One region of the Anaeromyxobacter sp. SG66 genome, then DNA from elsewhere that is predicted to be linked to it. Evidence: riboswitches for the same ligand, from Rfam matches in the RefSeq annotation. Region 1 holds a riboswitch; the other holds the start of a gene.
What was found. Region 1 has a riboswitch for cobalamin ahead of MNZ39_RS09635 (TonB-dependent siderophore receptor). Riboswitches for the same ligand answer to the same signal wherever they lie in the genome.

Region 1 (11,161 bases):
TCCCGCGGAAGAGCGCGTCGAGGCCGCGGACCATGCGCGGCCCCGGCCGGAGGAGATCGTCGTTCGGGATCCGGAAGACCCGGCCGCGGCGGACCGCGGGGATCGCGGCGAGCCGCGCGATCCCCTCCGGCGGCTCGCGCGCCGCGCCGTCCACGACGAGCTCCGGATCGTCCACGACCGCCTTCTCGAGCGGGTAGACCGGCCAGGGGCGCTCGCCGCGGACGACGTTCTCCGCCCCGGCGAGCGCGAGGAGCTCGTCGGGGAAGCTCCCCGGACCCGCCACCACGAGCGGCTCCCGCCCGACGACGAAGAGGACGCGCTTGCGCTTCACCTCCCGCCCCCGGCGCCGCACGTCGTCCACCGCCGCGCGCAGGGAGCGCGAGAGCCGCTCGCCGCCCGCGGGGTCTCCGAGCGCCTCGCCCACGAGGCGCGGCGTCGCGAGCACGTCGGCGACGCTCACGATCGGGATGGCGAGGACCGGGAACGGGTGGCGCGACGCGGCCGACAGCTCGGCGATGCGCCGCACCGCGCCGAGGGCGCCGCCGTCCGTCACCCACAGCAGGAGATCGGGCGAGAGCGCGAGCACCGCCTCCGGGCTCGGGTCGAGGAACCCGCCCACGCGCGGGAGGTCCTTCACCTCGGGAGAGTCGTCGAGCCGCGTCACGCCCACGAGCCGGTCCGCGTGGCCGAGGGCGACGACGACGTCGGTGAGGCTCGGCGCGAGCACGACGATCCGGCGGGGCGGCGCCTTCGGGCGCGGCCCCACCCAGATCGCGCCGCCCTCCGCGGCGCCCTTGCCGCTCGGGCGCAGGGGATCGTCCGCCGCCGCGCGCGACAGGGCGAGCGCGGCGACGGCGAGGGCCAGGGCGGCGGTGCGGATCACTCGCTGCATGCGATGTCGGACACCCAGGCGAAGTGCGTGTCGGGATTCACCGGGCAGACCTCGGTCGCGGCGCCGGTGGCGCGCGACGCAGGGTCGAAGGGCAGCACCTTTCCGGAGCTCTGGTCGGTCACGAGGCCGCGCCCGCCGCAGAACGTCACGTTCCCCGGGACGATCGCGCTCGCGTCGACCGCCGCGCCGACCTTCGGCGCGCCCGAGACGTCCACCGGCACGATCGCGCCGGGGGCCTCGGTCGGGAAGGAGAACGACCCGCACGCGATCCACACCGTCGAGCCCAGCACCGCCACGTCGCCCGGGTTCTTGCAGCCGGGCCCGAGGTCCACGATGGACGTCGCGTCGCTCGCGGCGGTGTCGACGACGAGCAGCCGTCCGTTGCCCGCGGGGGCGAAGTAGCCGGCGAAGCCGCCGCCGAAGTCCGCGAACTTCAAGTTGGGGAGCGACACGAACACGCGGGCGCCGACCGTCGCCACCTGGTTCGGGAAGGGATAGCCGGGGGCGTCGGCGCTGCCCGGGACCGCGAGGACGTCGATCGTGCCCGTGACCTCGCCGCAGCGCGCCCGGCAGCGGCCGTCGCGGCACTCGCGCCCGGCCGCGCAGGCGCCGCCCGCGCCGCAGGCGGGCGCGTCCGGCTTCGCGCACTCGGCGAGCCCGGAGAGATCGACCTTCGCGATCTGCTGGCCGACCGGCGCGGTCTGGTCGCCCGTGGGCCCGTTGCCGTACAGCGCGACGTACGCGGTCGTCCCGGCGACGGCGAGCCCGTGCGGGTTCGGTGCGTCGCCGGGCAGCACGATCTCGTCGAGCACCCCGCCCGCCGCGTCGAGGACCACGAGCGTGCCGACGCCGGAGTTCGCGGCGAGCACCGCGCCGGCGTAGGTCGTGACGTACTGCAGGTCGTTTCCGGGGAGCACGGTGAGGCTCGTCGGCAGGCTCGCGTCGATGGGCACGACGCCCACCCCGGCGGGGAAGCCGTTCGCGGTGTAGAGCACGTCCGCGCCCATCGCGAGCGCCGTGGGACCGCCGCGCGACAGGCGCGGGGCGCCGGCGGGGGCGAGATCGATCGTCACCGGCCGCACGTCCCCCGTCGCGTAGCAGGCGACGAACACCTCGGCGCGGCAGGCGCCGTCGCGGCACGCCTCCCCCGCGCCGCAGGCCTTGCCGCAGGCGCCGCAGTTCTGCCGATCCGTCGCGAGCTCCACGCACGACCGGCCGCACGCCGTGAACCCGCCGGGACACGCCGCGGTGCAGGCGGTGGCGTCCCCCTGCGTCGTGCAGAAGTCGGCCGCGCCGCAGGCCGTCTCGCACGCGCCGCAGTGCTGTGCGTCGCGGGCGAGATCGGTGCAGGCCCCGCCGCAGAGGGCGATGCCCGGCGCGCAGCCGCAGCTCCCGGCGCCGCACGCCTCGAGCGCGCCGCAGGTCGCTCCGCAGGAGCCGCAGTTCGAGGCATCGGTGAGGAGCGACACGCAGCGGCCGCCGCAGTCGACCTCGCCCGAGGGGCAGACGAGGTCCTTCTTGCAGCCGAGGGCGAACGCGAGGGCGAGCGCGACCGCGAGGGGGGAACGGAGGGTCATGGGGTCCTTTCACTGCGAGATGAGGTCCCGGCGCGGAGCGTGACCATCCACGTCCGGCCGGGGAGGGGGTTGCCGTAGCCGTCGAGGAGGGTTCGGTCGTCGCCGAGGTTCTCGACCTCGAGGTGGAGGGCCACGAGCGGCTGGCGAAGGATCCGCACGGAGGCGCCGGCGCCGAGGATCGTCTGGTCCGGGAGCCGGGCCTGGTTCCGGATGTCGAGGTACTGGTCGCGCACGTGCTCCACCTGCAGGTGGGCGCCGAGGCGGCCGGGCGAGATCGCGGCCCGCGCGTAGACCCGGTGGCGCGGCCGGCGGGGCAGCGCGTTCCCGAGCACGTCGGCGCTGCCGCGCAGCACCTCGGTGGGGAGGAAGGTGTACGCGCCGGAGAGGGCGAGCCCGAGCGCGCGCCGCCAGGGCGAGGTCGCCGCCTCGGCCTCCACGCCCGCGACGAACGCGCGGCCGGTGTTGAACGGGCGGAACCGGCCGACGCTCGCCGGTTCGTACGTGATGATGTCGTCGTAGACGGTCGCGTGGCCGCCGACGGAGAGGAGCCCGAGCGCGCCGTCGTAGACGAGCCCCGCGTCCGCGCCGGCGCCCGTCTCCGGCCGCAGGTCGCGGTTCGGGGCGAGGAGTCCCTGCTCGAGGTAGAGCTCCGCGAAGCTCGGGACGCGGTAGGTCCGTCCGCCGCTCGCCCGGACCGCGAGGCCGCGGGCGAGCTCGAACGCCGCGCCGAGCTTGGCGGAGACGCCCGAGTATCCGCCGGTCCGCTCCGCCCGCACCGACGGACCGACGCGCAGCCGGCCACCGGCGAGGAGCAGGTCCTCCGCGAGCGCGCCAGCGAAGCCGGGCCGGCTCCGCGTCCCGCCGAGCGCGTCGCTCGAGTAGCCCTCCACCTCCGCGGAGGCGGCGGCGGTGAGGACGCCCGGACCGTGCGTGAGCCCCGCCTCGAGCTCGAGCCCGCCGGCGCCGCCGCGCTGCCGCGTGGGGTCCGACCCCATCGCGGCGAGCCGCGTGTCGAGGAGGTCGCGGCGGCCGAACGCACGAGCGGCGAGCGTGAGGCGAGGGTGAACCGCGCGCGCGACGCGCAGCATCGCGAGCACCCGCCCGTCCTCCTCCCAGTCCGCGGGGGTCGGCTGGTAGGGCGAGCCGGGGAGCTCGCGCCGCCCGGCCGTGAGCTGCGCGAGGCCGTCGACCCGGAAGCCGCTCGCGACCCCGCCGAACTTGGCGAGGGCGCCGGCGCGCCGCGCGCCGTTGTTCCGGCGGGTCCGCTCCTCGAGGGGGCTCCCCGGCAGCGACGGCCGGTCGTCGAATGCGTAGGTGAAGTCGCCCTGGGTGTCCTCGCCGGTGGCCGCCGCGAAGAGCGAGAACGGCCCGACCTCCGCGACGGTGTCGGCGGAGATCGCGTAGGTGCCGAAGGCGCCGGTGGTCGCCTCGGCGGAGAGCTCGCCCTTCTCGCCCTGGCGCATCACGACGTTCACCGCGCCGCCGAGCGCGCCCGCGCCGAACTGCGCGCCCGCCGCGCCGCGCACCACCTCGATGCGCGAGATCCACTGGCGCGGGATGGTCGAGAGATCCACCCCGCCGCCAGCCGTGCCGAGCGGGAGCCCGTCGAGCAGCACCTTCACGCCGTCCGCGGCGACGCCCCGCACCGAGACGGTGGCGAGCTGGCCGAGCGTGCCGTAGCGGGTGACCGAGACGCCCGGGGCGGTGGCGAGGAGCTGCGCCACGTCCTTCGCCTCGCCCTCGAAGCGGCTCGCGGACACCACCGTCGCGGACGCGGTCGGATCCTTCTCGACCTCGGCGCGTGGCACCCGGACCTCGACCTCGGGGAGCCGCACCGGCGGCTCGCTCTCGGACGGCGGCGCGTCGGGGACGGTGCCGTCGGCGCGCGCACGCAGCGCGAGCCCGAGCGCCAGCGCGGCGATGAGGGCGCACGCGCGCCCCGATGAGCGGGAAGTCGAGCCCAAGTGTCGGGTCTCCTCCGGACCCGATGCATCTTTGCTCGCCGCGAACGGCGAGGCCGCGCACCATGCGCGACAGGCTCGGAGGGAGGTCTCCTGGCTCCCGGGTCGCGGAGGGACGCTCCGCTCGGTACCTCCACCTTCCCACCGCGATTGGGCTGCGGCAGTGGCGACTTCCGAGGCACCTTCACCCGGCTACAGTGGCGGGACCGCGCCGGACTTCGACCGGCTTCCCTGTTCCTCCGTGCCGCTGAATCGAAGCCACGAGTAGCGCCCGCCCGCGCCGGGTGTCAAGCAGGACCCCGCGGGGCGTCGCCGGGGCACCCGGCCGGAGAGTGCATGCGCCGGCCGGGTCCCCGAGCGAATCCGGGTGCCTTCACTTCCGTGCGGTCACCGCAGCGGTGCCGGACGGAGCGGAGCCCACGGCGACGTTCGCCTTCACCTTCGCGAGCCACGCGGGGCCGATCCCCTTCACGACGAGCACGTCCTCCGGCCGGCGGAACGGCTGGCGGGCCCGCTGAGCGACGATCGCCTGGGCGCGCTTCTCTCCGACGCCCGGCAGGCGCATGAGCTCGGCGACGCTCGCGCGGTTGAGGTCGATCCGCTCGCCCGGGCCGAGCGCTCTCTTCGCGGCGAGCGCGGGGCCCGCGAGGAGCAGCACCGCGGCGGCGACCGCGGCGAGGAGGGCCCGCCTCACGGCCGCACCTCGACGGTCTCGAGCCCCGCGCGGCGCGGCGCTCCGTTCCCCGCGGGCCGCCCGTCCTCGCGCAGCTCGCGCACCTGGAGCTTGTTCGTCCCGAGGGGCAAGGCGTCGAGCAGGATCGCGATGCTGCCGTCCCTGTTCGTGAACGCGACGCCGATCTTCGGCCACCAGGTCCGCTCGCCGTTCGCGCTGTCGGGGATGGCGTAGACCGCGAGCTTGCGGGCGCCGCCCTTGTCGTTCGTGTCGCTCATCTCTCTCTCCGTTCCGTTCGAGCGCGCGGTCGTGCGCGCGAGCGGCAGGAGAGCAGCGCCTGTGCCGGTCCCAACCCCGCGGGATCCTTTGGACCGTCCACGGAACGGGGGTTCAGGCCCGGCCGCGGCGGCCGCGCGGCGGCCGCGCGCTCACGCGGCGGTCGCGTCGCGCAGCCACGCCGCCGTCTCGACGAACGACGGGCCGTCGTGGATGAGGTTCCGCCCGCGCTCGGTGGTGGACGCGAGCACGCGTGGCGCGAAGGCACGATCCCAGCCGCGCTCGCGCACGAGCGCCTCCGCGTCGATCGGGTGCTCGGGCTCGGAGAACACGATCACCCAGGCCGGCGCGAGGCCCGGCACCTCGTCGAGCTCCGGCGGGGCGTACGCGTCCGGCCGATCGCCGTGCACGGGCTCGAGCCCCGCGAGCCAGAGCAGGTCGTGCACGAATGCGCGCCCCCCGGGACGCCGCAGGTGGCGGCCGAACCACAGCTCCGCGTACGCGCGTGGCCGCGGGGAGGGAGCGGAGGCGACGAGCTCGGCGCACGCGCGCTCGAGCCGGTCGCAGAGCGCGCGCGCCTCGGCGAGCCGCCCGGTGAGCGCCCCGAGCGCGACGGTGTTCTCGAGGATGCCGAACCGGCTCTGCGGCACGGGCAGGAGCGCCACCGGGAGCCCCGCCGCCGCGAGCCGGCGCGCCAGCGGGAGCTGCACGCCGTCGGTCGCCACGACGAGCTCGGGGCGGACGGCGCGGATCGCCTCGGGGTCGCCGGAGACGTAGTCGGCGACCACGGGCGCGCCGAGGCCGGGCACGTAGCGCGCGCAGTAGGGCGTGACGCCCACCACCGCGTCGCCCGCGCCGAGCGCGAAGAGCGTCTCGGTGGCGGACGAGACCAGGGAGACGATGCGCCCGGGGCGCTCCGGCAGCTCGAACGTGGTGCCGAGGAGCGGGGAGGAGATCTTCATGAAACGCTCCGTGGAGGACCGCCGAGCGAGGCGAGCGCCGGGGCGTCGCCGCGTCCGGCGGAGCCGTGATGGGACGCGACGAGCAGGGGCGGCGACGCACGAACCCCGAGCGGGAGGGGGCGGGAGACGGCGTGGCTCGCCGGCGTCACGCCACCGCGCCTCCGTGGGGGAAGTGAGGCGTGTCGCCGAGGTCCAGCTCGCCGAAGCGCGCCTCGTACTTCGCGACGTTGTCCTGGATCGCGAGCATGAGCCGCTTCATGTGCTTGGGCGTCGTGATGATCCGCGAGCGGACGGTCGCCTTCGGCGCCTGCGGCTGGATGTAGATGAGGTCGAGGGTGAACTCGGTCTCGGTGTGGTTCACCATCGCCATGTTGACGAACACTCCGTTCGCCGTGACGGGGTCGATCTCGAGCTGGAGCTGGATCGCGTGCGGCGGGACGCCGGGCTTGTCGGACATGCCGCGGTGTTAGCATGCCGGCGCCGGGAGCGCTGCCTGGACGGGGCCGTCGCACCGGGAGCATTGAAACGTAGCCCGTCCAGGGGTAAGCGATCGTTCGGTTGGCACGCACGGGCATCGAGCACGGGAGGGAGTTCGAGCTGCGCGGCGGCCCGGACGCCGTCCTGCTCCTGCACGGGCTCACGGGCTCCACCTTCGAGATGCACGTCGTGGCGCGCCGCCTCGCCGACACCGGCATGCGCTGCCTCGCGCCGGTCATGGCGGGGCACGGCGGCGACCCCCGGGACCTGCTCGGCGTGCCGTGGTCGGAGTGGATCGCGAAGGCGCGCCGGGAGCTCGGCCGGCTCGAGGGCGCGCGGCGCACGTTCGTGGTCGGCTGCTCGATGGGCGCGCTCGTCGCCTGCGCGCTCGCCCACGATCACCCTGAGCGCGTCGACGGCCTCGTCCTCCTCGCCCCCGCGCTCGAGCTCCAGCTCCACGGCCGCCTCGGCGCCTTGCTGGCGCGGCTCGGGCCTGTCTCGCGCATCGTCGTCCCCAAGGAGGCGGGCTCGGACGTCCGCGATCCCGAAATGCGCGAGCGCAACCGCGCCCCGACCCTCGGCGGCGTGCCGCTCGGTGCGGTCGCGGAGCTCGCCGCGCTCGCCGCGCACGTGGACCGCCAGCTACCGGGCATCGCCGCGCCCGCGCTGGTCGTCGCCGGGGCGCGCGATCACACCGTCACCGTCGGCGGGGCCCGGCGGATCGCGCGGCGCATCGGGAGCGGGCCGGCCGAGCTCGTGGTCCTCGAGGACAGCTGGCACCTCGTCGGGATCGACGTGGAGCGCGATCTCTGCGCCGACGTGACCGCGCGCTTCCTGACGAGCCTCCCCGTGCCGGGGGCGCGCGCCACGCCGGAGCCGGGGCGGAGGACGCGCGGCGACGACGGCGCCCGGGCGCGGGAGCGGAGCGGCGGCACGAGGCGACGCGGGCCGGGGTGGAGCCCGCGCGCGAGGTGAGCATGGCTTCCTACGTGATGGCGATCGACCAGGGGACGACCGGGACGACCGTCCTCGTCCTCGACAAGCGGCTCGGGCTCCGCGCGCGGGTGAACCAGGAGTTCCGGCAGATCTTCCCGAAGCCGGGCTGGGTGGAGCACGATCTCGACGACATCTGGGGCTCGACGATCGCGACGGTCCAGCGCGCGCTGCGCGAGGCGGGCCTCACCGGTCGGGACATCGCCGCGATCGGGATCACGAACCAGCGCGAGACGACCGCGGCCTGGGATCGGATCTCGGGGCGCGCGCTGCACCACGCCATCGTCTGGCAGGACCGGCGCACCACCGACGTGTGCGCCTTGCTCAAGGCGGAGGGGCACGAGCCGCGGGTGCGCGAGAAGACCGGGCTCGTCATCGATCCCTACTTCTCCGCGACCAAGATGCGCTGGCTCCTCGACAACGTCCGCGGCCTGCGCGAGCGGGCGGACTCGGGCGCGGCGGCGTTCGGGACGATCGACAGCTACCTCGTCTGGCGCCTCACGAACGGCGCCACCCACGTGACGGACGTGTCGAACGCGAGCCGCACGCTGCTCATGGACCTGCGCACGCGCGCGTGGGACCGCGAGCTCCTGGACCTGTTCGGCGTGCCGCGCAACGTCCTGCCCGAGATCGTCCCCTCCTCGCACGTGTACGGTGTCACGCGGAACGTGAAGGTCCTGCCGGACGGGATCCCGGTCGCGGGCATGGCGGGCGACCAGCAGGCGGCGCTGTTCGGCCAGGCGTGCTTCCAGCCCGGCGAGGCGAAGTGCACCTACGGCACGGGCGCGTTCCTGCTCCAGAACATCGGGAAGGAGCCCCTCCTGTCGTCGCGCGGCCTCCTCACCACCGTCGCCTGGGACGTCGCCGGCGAGGTGACCTACGCGCTCGAGGGCTCCTCCTTCATCGCGGGGGCCGCCGTGCAGTGGCTGCGGGATGGGCTCGGCCTGTTCAAGAAGACGCCGGACGTCGAGGTGCTCGCGAGGCAGGTGAAGGACACGGGCGACCTCGTGTTCGTCCCGGCGCTCGCCGGGCTCGGCGCGCCGCACTGGCGCCCCGAGGCCCGCGGCGTCATCCGCGGCATCGACCGGGGCGTCACCGCCGCGCACCTCGCCCGCGCCACGCTCGAGGGCATCGCGTTCCTCATCTACGATCTCGCCGAGGCGATGCGGGCCGAGGCGGGCAAGGCCTACCCGGTCTTCAAGGTGGACGGCGGCGCCTCGCAGAACGACCTGCTCATGCAGTTCCAGGCGGACCTGCTCGACGTGCCCGTCGAGCGCCCGCGCATGATCGACACCACCGCCCTCGGCGCCGCGTTCCTCGCCGGCCTCGCGACCGGGTTCTGGAAGGATCGCGAGGAGATCCGCAAGGCGTGGAAGGTCGGCAAGCGCTTCGACCCGAGGATGAAGCCGGTCGAGCGCGAGGGGCATCTCGCGAAGTGGCGAAAGGCAGTCCAGTCGGCCTGAGTCGGCGCACGATCCCGGGCTGCTGCGCTGGCGCGGCGGTCACCCCAACCGATCGAGCGCGTCCGCGACGGTGTCCACCCCGACGATCTCGATCCCCGCCGGCACCTCGGCGTGGCGCGCGCTCGCGGCCGGGATGATGGCGCGCTCGAAGCCGAGCCGCGCCGCCTCGGCGAGGCGGATCTCGGGCTGGGAGACGGCGCGGACCTCACCCGCGAGGCCGACCTCGCCGAGCACGAGCGTCCGCCGCGGCAGCGCGCGATCGCGGAAGCTCGAGGCGAGCGCGGCCACGGCGGCGAGATCCGCGGCGGGATCGTCCACCGACAGCCCCCCGGCGACGTTCACGAAGAGATCGCAGCCCAGGATCTCCATCCCGACCTTCTTCTCGAGCACCGCCGCGAGGAGGGCCACCCGGTTCGAGTCGATCCCGAGCGCCGTGCGGCGGGGGGTGCCGAAGCCGGTCGGCGCGACGAGCGCCTGGATCTCGACGAGCAGGGTGCGCGTCCCGTTCAGCACCGCGGCCACGGCGCTGCCCGGCGCGTCCTCGGGGCGCTCGGCGAGGAACAGCGCCGACGGGTTCGTGACCTCGGCGAGCCCGCCGGCCTTCATCTCGAACACGCCGATCTCGCTCGCCGAGCCGAAGCGGTTCTTGTGCGCCCGCAGCACGCGGTACGGGTGCGCGCCCCCGCCCTCGAAGTACAGGACGGTGTCGACCATGTGCTCGAGGACGCGCGGGCCGGCGATGGCGCCGTCCTTCGTCACGTGCCCCACGAGGAAGACCGGCGTCTCGCTCGTCTTGGCGTACGCCATGAACCGCGCTGCGACCTCGCGGATCTGCGTCACCGTGCCGGGCGCGCTCTGCAGCTCGGGCAGGTACTGCGTCTGGATGGAGTCCACCGCCACCGCGGCGGGCGCGAGCGCCTCCGCCGCGTGCAGCACCTTCTGGGCGTCGGTCTCGGCGAGCACGCGGAGGTTCGGGGCACCGACCCCCAGCCGATCGGCGCGGAGCTTCACCTGGCGCGCCGACTCCTCGCCCGAGACGTACAGCACCGGCCGGTCCGGGGTGGCGCGCGCGAGGCGGTCGAGCGCCGCGAGGAGCAGGGTGGACTTGCCGATGCCGGGGTCTCCGCCGAGCAGGACGAGCGCACCCGGGACGACGCCGCCGCCGAGCACGCGGTCGAGCTCTCCGATGCCGGTCCGCTGCCGGTCCTCCTCCCGGGCCTCTACCTCGGCGAGCGAGATCGGCCTCGCCGAGCTGGCGACCCCCCAGCCGCGCGGCGACGCACCCCTCGGCTCCGGCGCGGCGACCTCCTCCTGCATCGTGTTCCACTGCTTGCAGGCCGGGCACTGGCCGAGCCACTTCGGGCTCGTCTGTCCGCACTCGGCACAGGCGTAGACGGTCTTCGCCTTCGGGGCGGGGCGGGCCATGCGCACCGTTAGCACGCGGCTCTGACCGCGTCGGGGCGGCGGGGCGAACCCTTTCGGCGTCGCTCCGTCTCCGACCTCCGTGGCGTCCACCCGAGGTCGCCCGGGAGTACACCTGAGATGACCGTAGATCGCGCCGTCCGCGTCCTCGCGGGAACCTTCGTCCTTCTTTCCCTCGCCCTGGGCGTCGAGGCGAGCCCGCTCTTCGTCTCGGCCCGCTTCCTGTGGTTCACGGCCTTCGTGGGCCTGAACCTCGTGCAGAGCGCCTTCTCGGGGTTCTGCCCGGCGGAGATGATCCTGAGGAAGGCCGGGCTGCCCGACCGGGAGCCGGAGACGCTCGCGCAGCCGCGCGCGTGAGCACCGCGCGGTCGCGACGGTGTCGTCGCGGCGCGTCACGCTCCGTCGAATGGCGCGGCGCTGGCTCGCCTGGCCGGCGGGCGACCGGCAGGAACGACGCGGCGGCGC
Region 2 (11,161 bases), on a different contig from region 1:
CGGCGCTGCGGCGCTGCGGCGGCCTCCGTCGCGCGCTCCTCGGGGAACCGCCACTCCTCCTTCGGCTGCCACACCTTGAGGAAGGCGTAGGTCACGACGATGCAGGACGCCGCGGCGACGATGTCGACGAGGTTCGGCCCGATGAAGTTCGAGACGAGGAACTGGGGGATCGCGAAGGAGAGCCCCGCGACGAGGCACGCCGGCCACACCCCGAGCATCCCGCGGAACCCGGCCATGGCCCACACGAGCCAGAACGGGACCATCAGCGAGAACAGCGGGAGCTGGCGCCCCGCCATCGAGGAGAGGGCCAGCTCGTTCAGGCCGGTGACCTTGGCGAGCGTGATGATCGGGGTGCCGAGCGCGCCGTAGGCCACGGGCGCGGTGTTGCCGATGAGCGCCAGGCCGGCGGCGGCGAGGGGCTTGAAGCCGAGGCCGATGAGCATCGCGGCGCTGATCGCGACCGGCGTGCCGAACCCCGCGGCCCCCTCGATGAACGCGCCGAACGCGAACGCGATGAGGAGCACCTGGATGCGCCGGTCGCCCGCGAGGCCTCCGATGGTGTCCTTCACCACCTCGAACTTCCCGGTCTTCACGGTGATGTCGTAGATGAAGATGGCGTTCAGGATGATCCAGCCGATGGGCAGGAGGCCGAAGGCCGCGCCGTACGCGGCGGTCGCCCCCGCCATGCCGAGGGGCATGCCGTAGACGCCGACGGCGATGCCCTGGGCGAGCACGAGCCCGAGCAGCGCCGCGACGTGCGCCTTCACGTGGAAGAACGCGAGCGCCGCGAGGAGGACGACCACGGGGATCGCCGCCACGAGCGCGGAGAGGTGGAGGTTGCCGAGGGGCACGTAGGTCTGCGTCCACGTCATGTCGCTCTCCTGCGGTTCGAGACGCCGGCGTTCGCGGAGCTTCCGTCACGCTGGTCTCGCACGCGGCGCGGGCGCACCCCGCCCGTTCCGGGCGACCGGTCGCGGAGCGGAGGGGAGCGGGGTCTTTCGCGGGGTGACCGGCGGGCCTCAGAGATCGAGGCGGGCCTTCACGGCGGGCAGGTGCCGGCGGCTCACCGGCACGTCCTTCCCGGACCGGGTCCGGATGACCGCGAGGCCCTCGTCGATGCTGATCTCGTCGACCTGGTCGGCGTTGACGAGGAACTGCTTGTGGCAGCGGACGAGCCCGGCGCGCTCCTCGAGCACCTTCAGCGTGAGCTCGGTGAAGAGCTCCGCCTTCGCGGTGACGACGTACACGCCGGCCTCGCTCGACCGCACGAACTCGACCTCCGGGACGTCCACCAGCTTGATCGCGCGGGCGGCGAGGCAGGGGATGCGCCGGATCTCGGCGCGCGGGTACCCGGGCCGGGCCTCGGCGCCGGGGAGCTTCCGCAGCCGCTCCACGGTCTTCGCGAGCCGCTCGCGCGAGACGGGCTTCAGGAGGTAGTCGAGGGCGCGCTCCTCGAAGGCGCGCAGCGCGAACGCGTCGTGGGCGGTGACGAAGACGATCGCCGGCAGCTCGTCGTCGTCCAGCATCGAGAGGAGCTCGAACCCGGAGATGGCCGGCATCTGGATGTCGAGGAACACCACGTCCGGCCGCTGCTTGCGGATGGCCTGGATGGCCTCGACGGCGTTGCCGCAGCGGCCCGCGATCGAGAACGCGCCGGTCTCGAGGAGGAGCGACTCGAGCTCCTCGCGCGCGTGCAGCTCGTCGTCCACGATGAGGGCCCGCATCACGCGGCGGCTCCCTTCCCGGGCAGGCACACCGTCACGCGCGTGAGCTCCTGCGGCACGCAGGTGACGGTCAGGCCGAACGCCTCGCCGAAGAGGTTCTTCACGCGCTTGTCGACGATCTGCATGCCGAGGCCGGCCTTCTCGCGCGGCTGCTCCTTCCACGCGCCGCCGTTGTCCTCGACCTCGATGAGCGCCGCGCCGTCCTTCCGGAAGGCGCGGATGGTGGCGCGCCCCTCGCCGAGCATGTCCGAGAGCCCGTGCTTGAAGGCGTTCTCGACGAGCGGCTGGAGGGTGAACGCGGGCATCTCGAGCGAGAGGAGCTCCGGGTCCACGTCGGTCTCGACGGCGATGCGCCCCTCGAACCGCGCCTTCTCGATCTCGAGGTACGCGCCGACGTGCTCGAGCTCCTCGCGGAGCGTCGACACGTCGCTCGAGCGCTTCAGGTTCTTGCGGAAGAAGTTCGAGAGGTGGATGAGCAGGTCCCGCGCGCGGTCGCCGTCGCGGCGCAGGATGGCGATGATGGTGTTGAGCGCGTTGAACAGGAAGTGCGGGTTCACCTGCGCCTGCGCGAGCTTCAGCTCCGACATGACGAGCAGGCTCTTCTGCTCCTGGTAGCGCGCGATGAGGAGCTGGCTCGAGAGCACGGCGCCGAGCCCCTCGCCGAGCGACTTGTTCATGTTGAGGAAGCGGCGCCCGCGCGGCTCGAAGAGCTGGACCGTCCCGACCACGCTCCCGTCCACCTGCAGCGGCGCGATCACCATCGAGCTGAGCTGGCAGCTCGGCGACACCGTGCAGTCGTAGGCCTGCCGGACGCCGTCGGCGAACACGACCGCGTTCTCCGCGATCGACTGGCGCGTGTAGGGCGAGGCGATCGGGTTCCCCGGCAGGTGGTGGTCGGAGCCCATGCCGGCCCAGCCGAGGACGCGCTCGGTGTCGGTGACCCCCACCGCGCCGACGCCCGTCTCCTCCTTGATGATCGCGGCGAGCTCGCCGGCGGTGTCGCGGCCGATCCCGCGCACGAGGAGGCGCAGCGTGCGGTCCGCGACCTTGAGGGCGCGGGCCGAGGACGTCGCCGCGACGCGGTCCTGCTCGCGCTGGCGCTCGAGGAGCACCGCCATGAAGAGCGCGGCGCCGATGGGGTTCGCGATCACCATGGGCCCGGCGATCGCCTTCACGATCGCGATGGCCTGCTCGGGCGGCGCCTGCGTCAGGTACCGCACGATCACCATGTGGAGGATCTCGCCGACGAGGGTCGTCGCGAAGGCGACCCGCGGCGTCATCAGGCGCTCGGGCCGGCGCTTCAGGGCGACGTGCACGAGGCCGCCGAGGAGGCCCTCCAGCGTGGTGGAGACGGCGCCCGGGAACGCGGCCGCGCCGCTCATCGCGGTCACGCGGTGGAGGCCGGCGGTGGCCCCCACGAGCATCCCGAGGGCGGGGCCGCCCAGCAGGCCGGCGAGCGTCGAGCCGACCGCCCGCGCGTTCACGATGGCCTGCCCGCCGACGACCGGAACGCCGAGGTAGTTCCCGAGGATCGCGATGCCGCTGAAGACGAGGTACAGGCGGATCTTGCCGCGGGGGCGGGGCCAGTCGGGCTTGAGCGGCCGGAACGCGGGGGACCGGCAGTACAGGTAGAAGATGACGAGGAAGACCGAGAGCGCCTCGATGAGCTGCAGCGCGAGCTTCATTCCGGTCTCCCGTCGGCGCGCGTTCCTCCTCGAGGTCGGGAGGGGCGCGGCGAGCGGGCATTATGGCCCCCGCGCCGTCCTGCGCGAAAGCCCGCCGGCCGAGCTCCGAGTCGGCGGGTTCGCGGCGCCTGCGACCGGGCGCGGCGAGCGCGGGGGCTAGAACAGCTCGCCGGCGCCCTCCCTCTCGGCTGCCTTCACCGACGCCAGCCCCACCATCCGGCGTACGTGCGCGGGGTGCTCGAGCTCGTCGAGCAGGAAGTTCGCCAGGTCGGCGCGGCTCAACGTGAGGCGGGCGCCGGGAGGCATCCGGCCGTCCCCCACGCCGTAGGCCCGCGTGAGCCCGCCGTTCGTCAGCCGCGGCGGTCGAGCGATGGTCCAGTCCAGGCCGCTCTCGCTCACGATGTGCTCCATCTCGGCGGAGTCCCTCGCCACGTTGCGCAGGAACGTCCGGCGCGCGATCGCGCTCAGGAGTCCGTCCGCCTCGAAGAGCACGGCCACGCCGACGATGAGGAGCCTTCGCACGCCGGTCGCCTCCATCGCGGCGACCGTGCTCCGCGCGCAGTCGCTCACGAGGGTGGTCGGCCCCAGCCCCGCAGGCCCGAGCGCCGACAGCACGGCGTCGTGACCGGACATCACCGCGCGTAGCGCGTCGCGGTCGCGCGGGTCGCCCTGGACCACGCTCAGGCCGTCGCGGAGGAGGGGCTCGAGCTTCTCCGGCGAACGCACGAAGGCGGTCACGAGGTGGCCGCGCCAGCGAGCCTGCTCGACGATCGCGCGACCGGTGCCACCCGTCGCGCCGAGGACGAACAGCCTCTTCTTCTTCCCCCCCAGGTCCTCTCGCTCCAAGGCTGAAGCGCTCAAGCTCGCGTCCTTCCGCTCGGCGATGCGGTCGTCCCGTGGGTCGGGCGGCGCTCCCGAGACCGGGGCGGAACTGCACGGCGCAGGCCACGTCGCGGCGCTCTCGGGGCTCCGAAAAGCCCCCCCGAACGCTCGCGATTGCCCTCGCGGCGAATCCTCGCGGAGGCGCGGCGCGGCCGCGGCCTGAGCAGATCGCTCAGGACGTGAGCGCCGACCTCGCGGCTCGGCGTGGAGCCGTGACGAGCCGCCGACCTACGTGGGGCCGTTCTGGGAGAAGCGCCTCAGGAAGGCCCGGGTCCGCTCGTTCCTGGGGTTGTCGATGAGCTCCCGGGCCGGGCCTTCCTCCACGATGACCCCGCCGTCCATCAGCATGGCGCGATCGGCCACCTCGCGGGCGAAGCCCATCTCGTGAGTGACGACCACCATCGTCATCTTCTCGGCGGCCAGGGCACGCATGACCTTGAGGATCTCGCCCGTCAGCTCGGGGTCGAGGGCGCTCGTCGGCTCGTCGAAAAAGAGCACCTGCGGATCGAGGGCGAGGGCGCGCGCGATGGAGACGCGCTGCTTCTGACCGCCCGAGAGCTCGCAGGGATAGGCACCGGCCTTGCCGGTGAGGCCCATCTTCTCGAGCAGCGCGAGCGCCACCTCCCGCGCCTCGGCCTTCCCGCGCCCCAGCACGCGCACCTGCGCCTCGGTGATGTTGCGAAGCACGGAGAAGTGGGGGAACAGGTTGAAGTCCTGGAACACGAGGCCGAGCTTGAGGAGCGCGCTGCGCAGCGTGGCCTTGTCGGCGTAGACGCCGCGGTCGAGGATCCGGGTGCCGCAGATGGAGATGCTGCCGCTGCTGGCGGTCTCGAGGTGGGTGACGGCGCGGAGCAGCGTGGACTTGCCCGAGCCCGACGGCCCGATGATGGCGAGCACCTCGCCCTGGTGCACCGAGAAGGAGATGTCGGTGAGGACCCGGAGGTCGCCGAAGGACTTGGAGAGGTGGTCGACGGTGACGACGTCCATGGCCCGGCTCAGCTGTAGTACTCGAGCTTCCGCTCGGCGCGGAGGAAGAGCTCGGAGACCGCCCAGTTCATGACGAAGTAGAACACCCCCGCCACGAAGATGGGCGTGGTGGAGAACTGACGCGCGGAGGCGTTCTGCGCCACCCGGAAGAGCTCGGCCACGCCGATGGTCTGGGCGAGGGCGGTGTCCTTCACGAGCGTGATGACCTCGTTGGCGGAGGCCGGCAGGATTCGCTTCACCACCTGGGGCAGGACGATCCGGAAGAAGGTGTCGGCGCGCGTGAAGCCGAGCACCTTGGCGGCCTCGTACTGGCCCTTCGCGATCGACTGGATGCCACCGCGGTAGATCTCGGCGAAGTAGGCGGCGTAGTTGATGGTGAAGGCCACGATCACGGCGGTGAACCGATCGTACGAGGCCTCGAACAGATAGTAGGGGGCGAAGTAGACGAAGAGGATCTGCAGGATGAGCGGCGTGCCGCGCATCACGAGGATGTAGAGGTTGACCGGGACGCGCAGGAGCCGGCTCGCCGACATGCGGCCGAGCGCGACCGGCAGGGCGAGGGGGAGCGCGAAGACCAGCGTCAGGAAGAAGATCTCCAGGGAGACGAGCGATCCCTGGAGCATCGCCCCCAGCAGCTTCACCATGCGCGGGTGCTCACTTCCCGACGACCGAGATGTCCGAGCCGAACCACTTCGTGGTCACCTTGGCGAGCGTGCCGTCCTTGGCCATGCTCTCCAGCGCGCCCTGCACCGCGTCCCGGAGGGCGAGATCGTTCTTGCGGAAGCCCACCCCGAACACCTCGGGGGCGAGCGTCTCCTTCAGGACGGCGTAGGCCTTGCCCGAGCGCTTGATGTTGTCGTCGGCGACGATGAGGTCCATCACCACCGCGTCCACGCCGCGGGCCTCGAGGTCCATCAGGGCGGTGAGGTTGTCCTTGAACTCCACCACCTCCTCGAGCGACGCGCGGAAGGCCTTGGCGCCCTCGAGGGCGTCGGCGGCCGAGGAGCCGGCCTGGAGGCCGACCTTCTTCCCCTTGAGGCTCGCGAGGGTGGAGTAGCCGGAGGCCTTCTTCACCACCACCACCTGGGCGTTGCGCAGGTACGGCTTCGTGAAGCTCATCGCCTTCTTGCGCTCGTCGGTGATCGTGAAGCCGTTCCAGATGCAGTCGATCTTGCCGGTGTTGAGCTCCTGCTCCTTGGCGTTCCAGTCGATGGCCTGCGGGACGAGCTTCACGCCGAGCCGCCGCGCGACCTCCTTCGCCAGGTCGATGTCGTAGCCGACGATCTGGTTGTCGTCGTTCCGGAAGCCCATCGGCGGGAACGAGTCGTCGAGGCCGAGGACGAGCGTGCCCTTCTTCTTCACCGTCTCGAGCGAGGTGTCGGCGGCGAGGGCGGTGGCGTGGAGCGCCACGAGGGCGAGCGCGGCGAGCAGGGTCTTCTTCATCGGCGGTTCCTTCGCGTGGGCCTGGGGCGTCGGCGGGCGCCCTGTTCGGGGGCAGCGGAACTTCGCACGCGAGGCGGGCGTCGGCAAGGGGCCTCGATCTCCTGGATCGACGCCTCGCGAGGGGCCCGGCGCATGAACGGCCGTGCACAACATATCCCGTTGACCGTGACCGTGAACCACCATAGGTTGGGTCTCGCGCTGGTGCTCGGGGTTCGCTCCGAGCGAATAGGGAACCCGGTGAGATTCCGGGGCTGCCCCGCAGCGGTAAGCGAGAACGACCTCCGCCACACGCACTGGCCGGTTCGGCTGGGAAGCGGCGGACAGTAGGGTCCGGGAAGCCCCGGAGCGCTCGCGAGCCCGAAGACCTGCCAGCGACCGTCGCCCGGATGCTCGGGCGGCGGCACGACCGACACGCCTCGTGGGAGGGCGGAGGGTCCTCGGCGCACTGCCCTCGTACGGGCCGTCGTGTGCTCGGGTCCTCCTCCGTGCCCCGAGGCCGCCACGAGGAGGGCCCGTGTTCGAGACCATCGAGAAGCGCGACGGACGGGTGGTCCCGTTCGACGCCGAGCGCATCCAGCGAGCCATCGCCAAGGCGGGGGCCGTCACCGGCGAGGTCGACGCGCCCGAGGCGAGGCGGCTCTGCCAGCGCGTCCTCGCCATCGCGATCGCTACGATCGAGGGCCGGCCGTCGGTGGAGCGGATCCAGGACGTCGTCGAGGAGGTGCTTCTCGCGAGCCCGTACCGGCGCACGGCGCGGGCGTACGCCGTCTACCGCGAGCAGCACCGCGCGCTGCGCGAGATCTCCGACACGGCCAGCGTGGCGCTCGTCGACGCCTACCTGGAGCGCTCCGACTGGCAGGTGGCCGAGAACGCCAACATGGCGTTCAGCCTGCAAGGCCTCAACAACTACGTCGCGAGCCACGTGAGCTCCACCTACTGGCTCGAGCGGCTCTATCCGCCCGAGGTGCGGGACGCCCATCGCTCGGGCGACCTCCACCTCCACGACCTGAACCTCCTCGCCGTCTACTGCGTCGGCTGGGATCTCGCCGACCTCCTCACCGAGGGGTTCCGAGGGGCGCCCGGGAAGGCCGAGAGCGCGCCGGCGCGCCACTTCCGCACCGCCCTCGGCCAGATCGCGAACTTCTTCTACACGCTCCAGGGCGAGGCGGCGGGCGCGCAGGCGTTCTCGAGCCTCGACACGTACCTCGCGCCGTTCATCCGGCACGACGGGCTCGGCTACGAGGAGGTGCGCCAGGCGCTCCAGGAGTTCGTCTTCAACCTCAACGTGCCGACGCGCGTCGGGTTCCAGACGCCGTTCACGAACGTCACCCTCGACCTCGAGTGCCCCGCGCTGCTCCGCGACGAGGCGATCGTCCTCGGGGGCGAGCGGCAGGCGGCCACGTACGGCGAGTTCCAGGCGGAGATGGACCTGTTCAACCGCGCCTTCCTCGACGTCATGGCCGGCGGCGACGCGAAGGGGCGCGTCTTCACGTTCCCGATCCCCACCTACAACGTCACGCCCGGCTTCGACTACGAGGACCCCCGGCTCGATCGCCTCTGGGAGGTCACCGCCCGGTACGGCCTCCCGTACTTCGCGAACTTCGTGAACTCGGAGCTCTCGCCGGAGGACGCCCGCAGCATGTGCTGCCGCCTCCGCCTCGACACGCGCGAGCTCGAGCGGCGCGGCGGCGGCCTCTTCGGCGCGAGCCCGCTCACGGGGTCCATCGGCGTCGTCACCGTGAACCTGCCGCGCCTCGGCCACCTCGCGCGCGACGAGGCCGACTTCATGGCTCGCCTGGACCGGGTCATGGACCTCGCCCGCGACAGCCTGGTCCTCAAGCGGAAGATCCTGGAGCGCTACACCGAGCAGGGCCTCTATCCGTACGTCCGCCACTACCTGCGCCACATCCGCGCCCGGAGCGGCTCGTACTGGCGCAACCACTTCTCCACCATCGGCCTCGTCGGGCTCGCGGAGGCCGCCGACAACCTGCTCGACACGACGCTCGCGAGCGGGCCCGGTCGCGCCTTCGGGCTCCGGGTGCTCGACCACATGCGCGCTCGGCTCGAGCAGTACCAGGCGGAGACGGGCAGCCGGTTCAACCTGGAGGCGACGCCGGCCGAGGCGACGAGCTACCGGCTCGCCAGGCTCGACAAGGCGCGCCACCCGGGCATCCGCTGCGCGAACGAGGACGCGGCCGTCCGGGGCGCCGCACCGTACTACACGAACTCCTCCCAGCTCCCGGTGGACGCGAGCGACGACGTCTTCGCGGTGCTCGATCACCAGGACGAGTTCCAGGCGCGGTACACCGGCGGGACCGTCCAGCACGTCTTCGTCGGCGAGGCCATCGACGACCCCTCGACCGTGAAGAGGTTCGTGCGAACCGTGTGCGAGCGCTACCGGCTCCCGTACTTCACCGTCACGCCGACGTTCTCCGTGTGCGGCGAGCACGGGTACCTCGCCGGTGAGCACCCGACCTGCCCGCGGTGCGGCGCCGCCGCCGAGGTCTACTCGCGGATCGTCGGGTACCTCCGCCCCCTGCAGCAGTGGAACGCGGGCAAGCAGGCCGAGTTCGAGCGGCGCCTGTCGCTCCGCCCGGGCGACGCCGCCGAGGTGCCCGCTTGATCATCGCGGCCCTGCGGCCCTGCTCCTTCGTCGATTGGCCCGGGAGGCTCGCCGCCGTCGTCTTCACGCAGGGCTGCAACCTCGCCTGCCGCTACTGCCACAACCCGTCGCTGCTCGCGGCCACGGCGGCGCGACCCGTGCCGGAGGGCGAGGTGCTCGCGCTCCTCGAGGCGCGGCGCGGGCGGCTCGACGGGCTCGTCGTGACCGGTGGCGAGCCCACGCTGCACGCGGGCCTGGCGCCGTTCCTGGCGCGGGTGAAGGCGCGCGGGTTCGCGGTGAAGCTCGACACGAACGGCACGCGGCCGGAGGTGGTCGCGGCGCTGCTCGCGGCGGGGCTCGTCGACTTCCTGGCCGTCGATCTGAAGGCGCTGCCCCAGGCCGCGGAGTGGCTGACCGGCTCGGCCGAGCAGCCCTTCGGGGCTCGCCGCTGCCTCGAGCTCGCGCTGGCGGCGGGGATCGAGCACGAGGTGCGGACGACGCTCGCCTCCCCCGTCCACGACGCCGGCGAGCTCGACGCCCTGGCGGCGTTCGCGGCCGGCGCGCAGCGCTGGGCGGTCCAGCGCTTCCGCCCGGGCGGCCACCTCGACGACGGATGCGGGCTCGCGCCCCCGGACGAGCGACTGCTCGCGGCGGCGGGGCACGCGGCCGCGGCGCACGGGCTGACGCTCTCCGTGAGATGAGGGGCGCCGTGGAGGCCGAGAGGAGCCACCGTCGCCGGGAGCTCGGCGAGGAGCCCATCCCGGTCGCCGCTGGAGAGGTGGTCGAGCGCGACGGCTTCACGTTCGCAGACTTGCTGCCACGGCCCGCCGGGGATCCGGCAGCGCAGCGGTAGGAGACCCCGCGCGCGAACGCCTTGACATCGAGGCTAACCGCAACTTATTCTGTTACGAGTTGCGATGAGCCCGAGCAGCCGCCTCACGGTAGCGATCCACATCCTCACGCTGCTCGCCCACGAGGCGAGCGGTGAGCCCGTCACGTCCGAGTACATCGCCGGCAGCGTGGGCACGAACCCGGTCGTCATTCGACGGCTGCTCGCGATGCTGAGGAAGTCGAAGCTCGTCCGCTCCCAGGGCGGGCCCGGCGGCGGGTGGCAACTCGTCGTTCCCGCCAGAGGGATCACCCTCCGCGACGTCTACCGTGCCGTCGAGAGCGAGGCGCTCTTCCCGCTGCACGCGAGCACGCCGAACCCCCGGTGCCCCGTGGGCAGGACCATCCAGGCGGCGCTGGCCGGCCGCTACGGCGAGGCCCGGCTCGCCCTCGAGCGGGATCTCGAGCGGACGACGATCGCCGATCTGCTGCAGGAGGTGACGAGGCTCGCGCGCTGACGCCGGAAGGTCGAACCCCTTTTTTTGGCCGCATCTGTAGCTCAACCAGTTACGAATACGAGAGAGAGAAGAGACATGATCGTCGTCACCGGAGCCACGGGCCACCTCGGCCGCCTCGTCGTCGAGAGGCTCCTCACGAAGGTACCGGCCCGCGACATCGCGGTCGCGGCGCGGAACCCCGATCGGGCGAAGGACCTCGCCGCGCTCGGCGTCGAGGTGCGGCGCGCCGACTACGCGAAGCCCGACACGCTGGGCCCCGCCCTGGCCGGCGCGGAGAAGGTCCTGCTCATCTCGTCGAGCGAGGTCGGGCAGCGCGTGCCGCAGCATTCCGCCGTCGTGGAGGCCGCGAAGGCCGCCCGCGTGCGACTCCTCGCCTACACGAGCGTGCTGCACGCAGGGACCTCGAACCTCGCGCTCGCCGCCGAGCACCAGGCCACCGAGGCGGTGATCCGCGGGTCCGGCGTGCCGTACGTGTTCCTGCGGAACGGCTGG

Region 2: linked by a shared signal. The riboswitch ahead of MNZ39_RS00230 (ribonucleoside triphosphate reductase) and the one ahead of MNZ39_RS09635 (TonB-dependent siderophore receptor) in region 1 are both predicted to bind cobalamin.

Annotation. Positions count from the first base shown of each region.
Region 1 covers NZ_JALCZC010000025.1:6,721-17,881, reverse strand. The annotation lists gene MNZ39_RS09645 (ABC transporter substrate-binding protein) at 1-892, opposite strand, end outside; gene MNZ39_RS09640 (MXAN_6577-like cysteine-rich protein) at 880-2,469, opposite strand; gene MNZ39_RS09635 (TonB-dependent siderophore receptor) at 2,466-4,433, opposite strand; cobalamin riboswitch at 4,513-4,691, opposite strand; gene MNZ39_RS09630 (helix-hairpin-helix domain-containing protein) at 4,804-5,124, opposite strand; gene MNZ39_RS09625 (hypothetical protein) at 5,121-5,381, opposite strand; gene MNZ39_RS09620 (ABC transporter substrate-binding protein) at 5,532-6,341, opposite strand; gene MNZ39_RS09615 (DUF3467 domain-containing protein) at 6,487-6,798, opposite strand; gene MNZ39_RS09610 (carboxylesterase) at 6,900-7,793, shown strand; gene glpK (glycerol kinase GlpK) at 7,796-9,274, shown strand; gene radA (DNA repair protein RadA) at 9,314-10,699, opposite strand; gene MNZ39_RS09595 (DUF2892 domain-containing protein) at 10,817-11,053, shown strand.
Region 2 covers NZ_JALCZC010000001.1:50,682-61,842, reverse strand. The annotation lists gene MNZ39_RS00265 (L-lactate permease) at 1-872, opposite strand, end outside; gene btsR (two-component system response regulator BtsR) at 1,020-1,724, opposite strand; gene MNZ39_RS00255 (sensor histidine kinase) at 1,724-3,409, opposite strand; gene MNZ39_RS00250 (NAD(P)-dependent oxidoreductase) at 3,566-4,270, opposite strand; gene MNZ39_RS00245 (amino acid ABC transporter ATP-binding protein) at 4,520-5,278, opposite strand; gene MNZ39_RS00240 (amino acid ABC transporter permease) at 5,287-5,922, opposite strand; gene MNZ39_RS00235 (amino acid ABC transporter substrate-binding protein) at 5,933-6,721, opposite strand; cobalamin riboswitch at 6,904-7,109, shown strand; gene MNZ39_RS00230 (ribonucleoside triphosphate reductase) at 7,236-9,344, shown strand; gene MNZ39_RS00225 (anaerobic ribonucleoside-triphosphate reductase activating protein) at 9,341-10,024, shown strand; gene MNZ39_RS00220 (hypothetical protein) at 10,033-10,176, shown strand; gene MNZ39_RS00215 (Rrf2 family transcriptional regulator) at 10,241-10,669, shown strand; gene MNZ39_RS00210 (SDR family oxidoreductase) at 10,745-11,161, shown strand, end outside.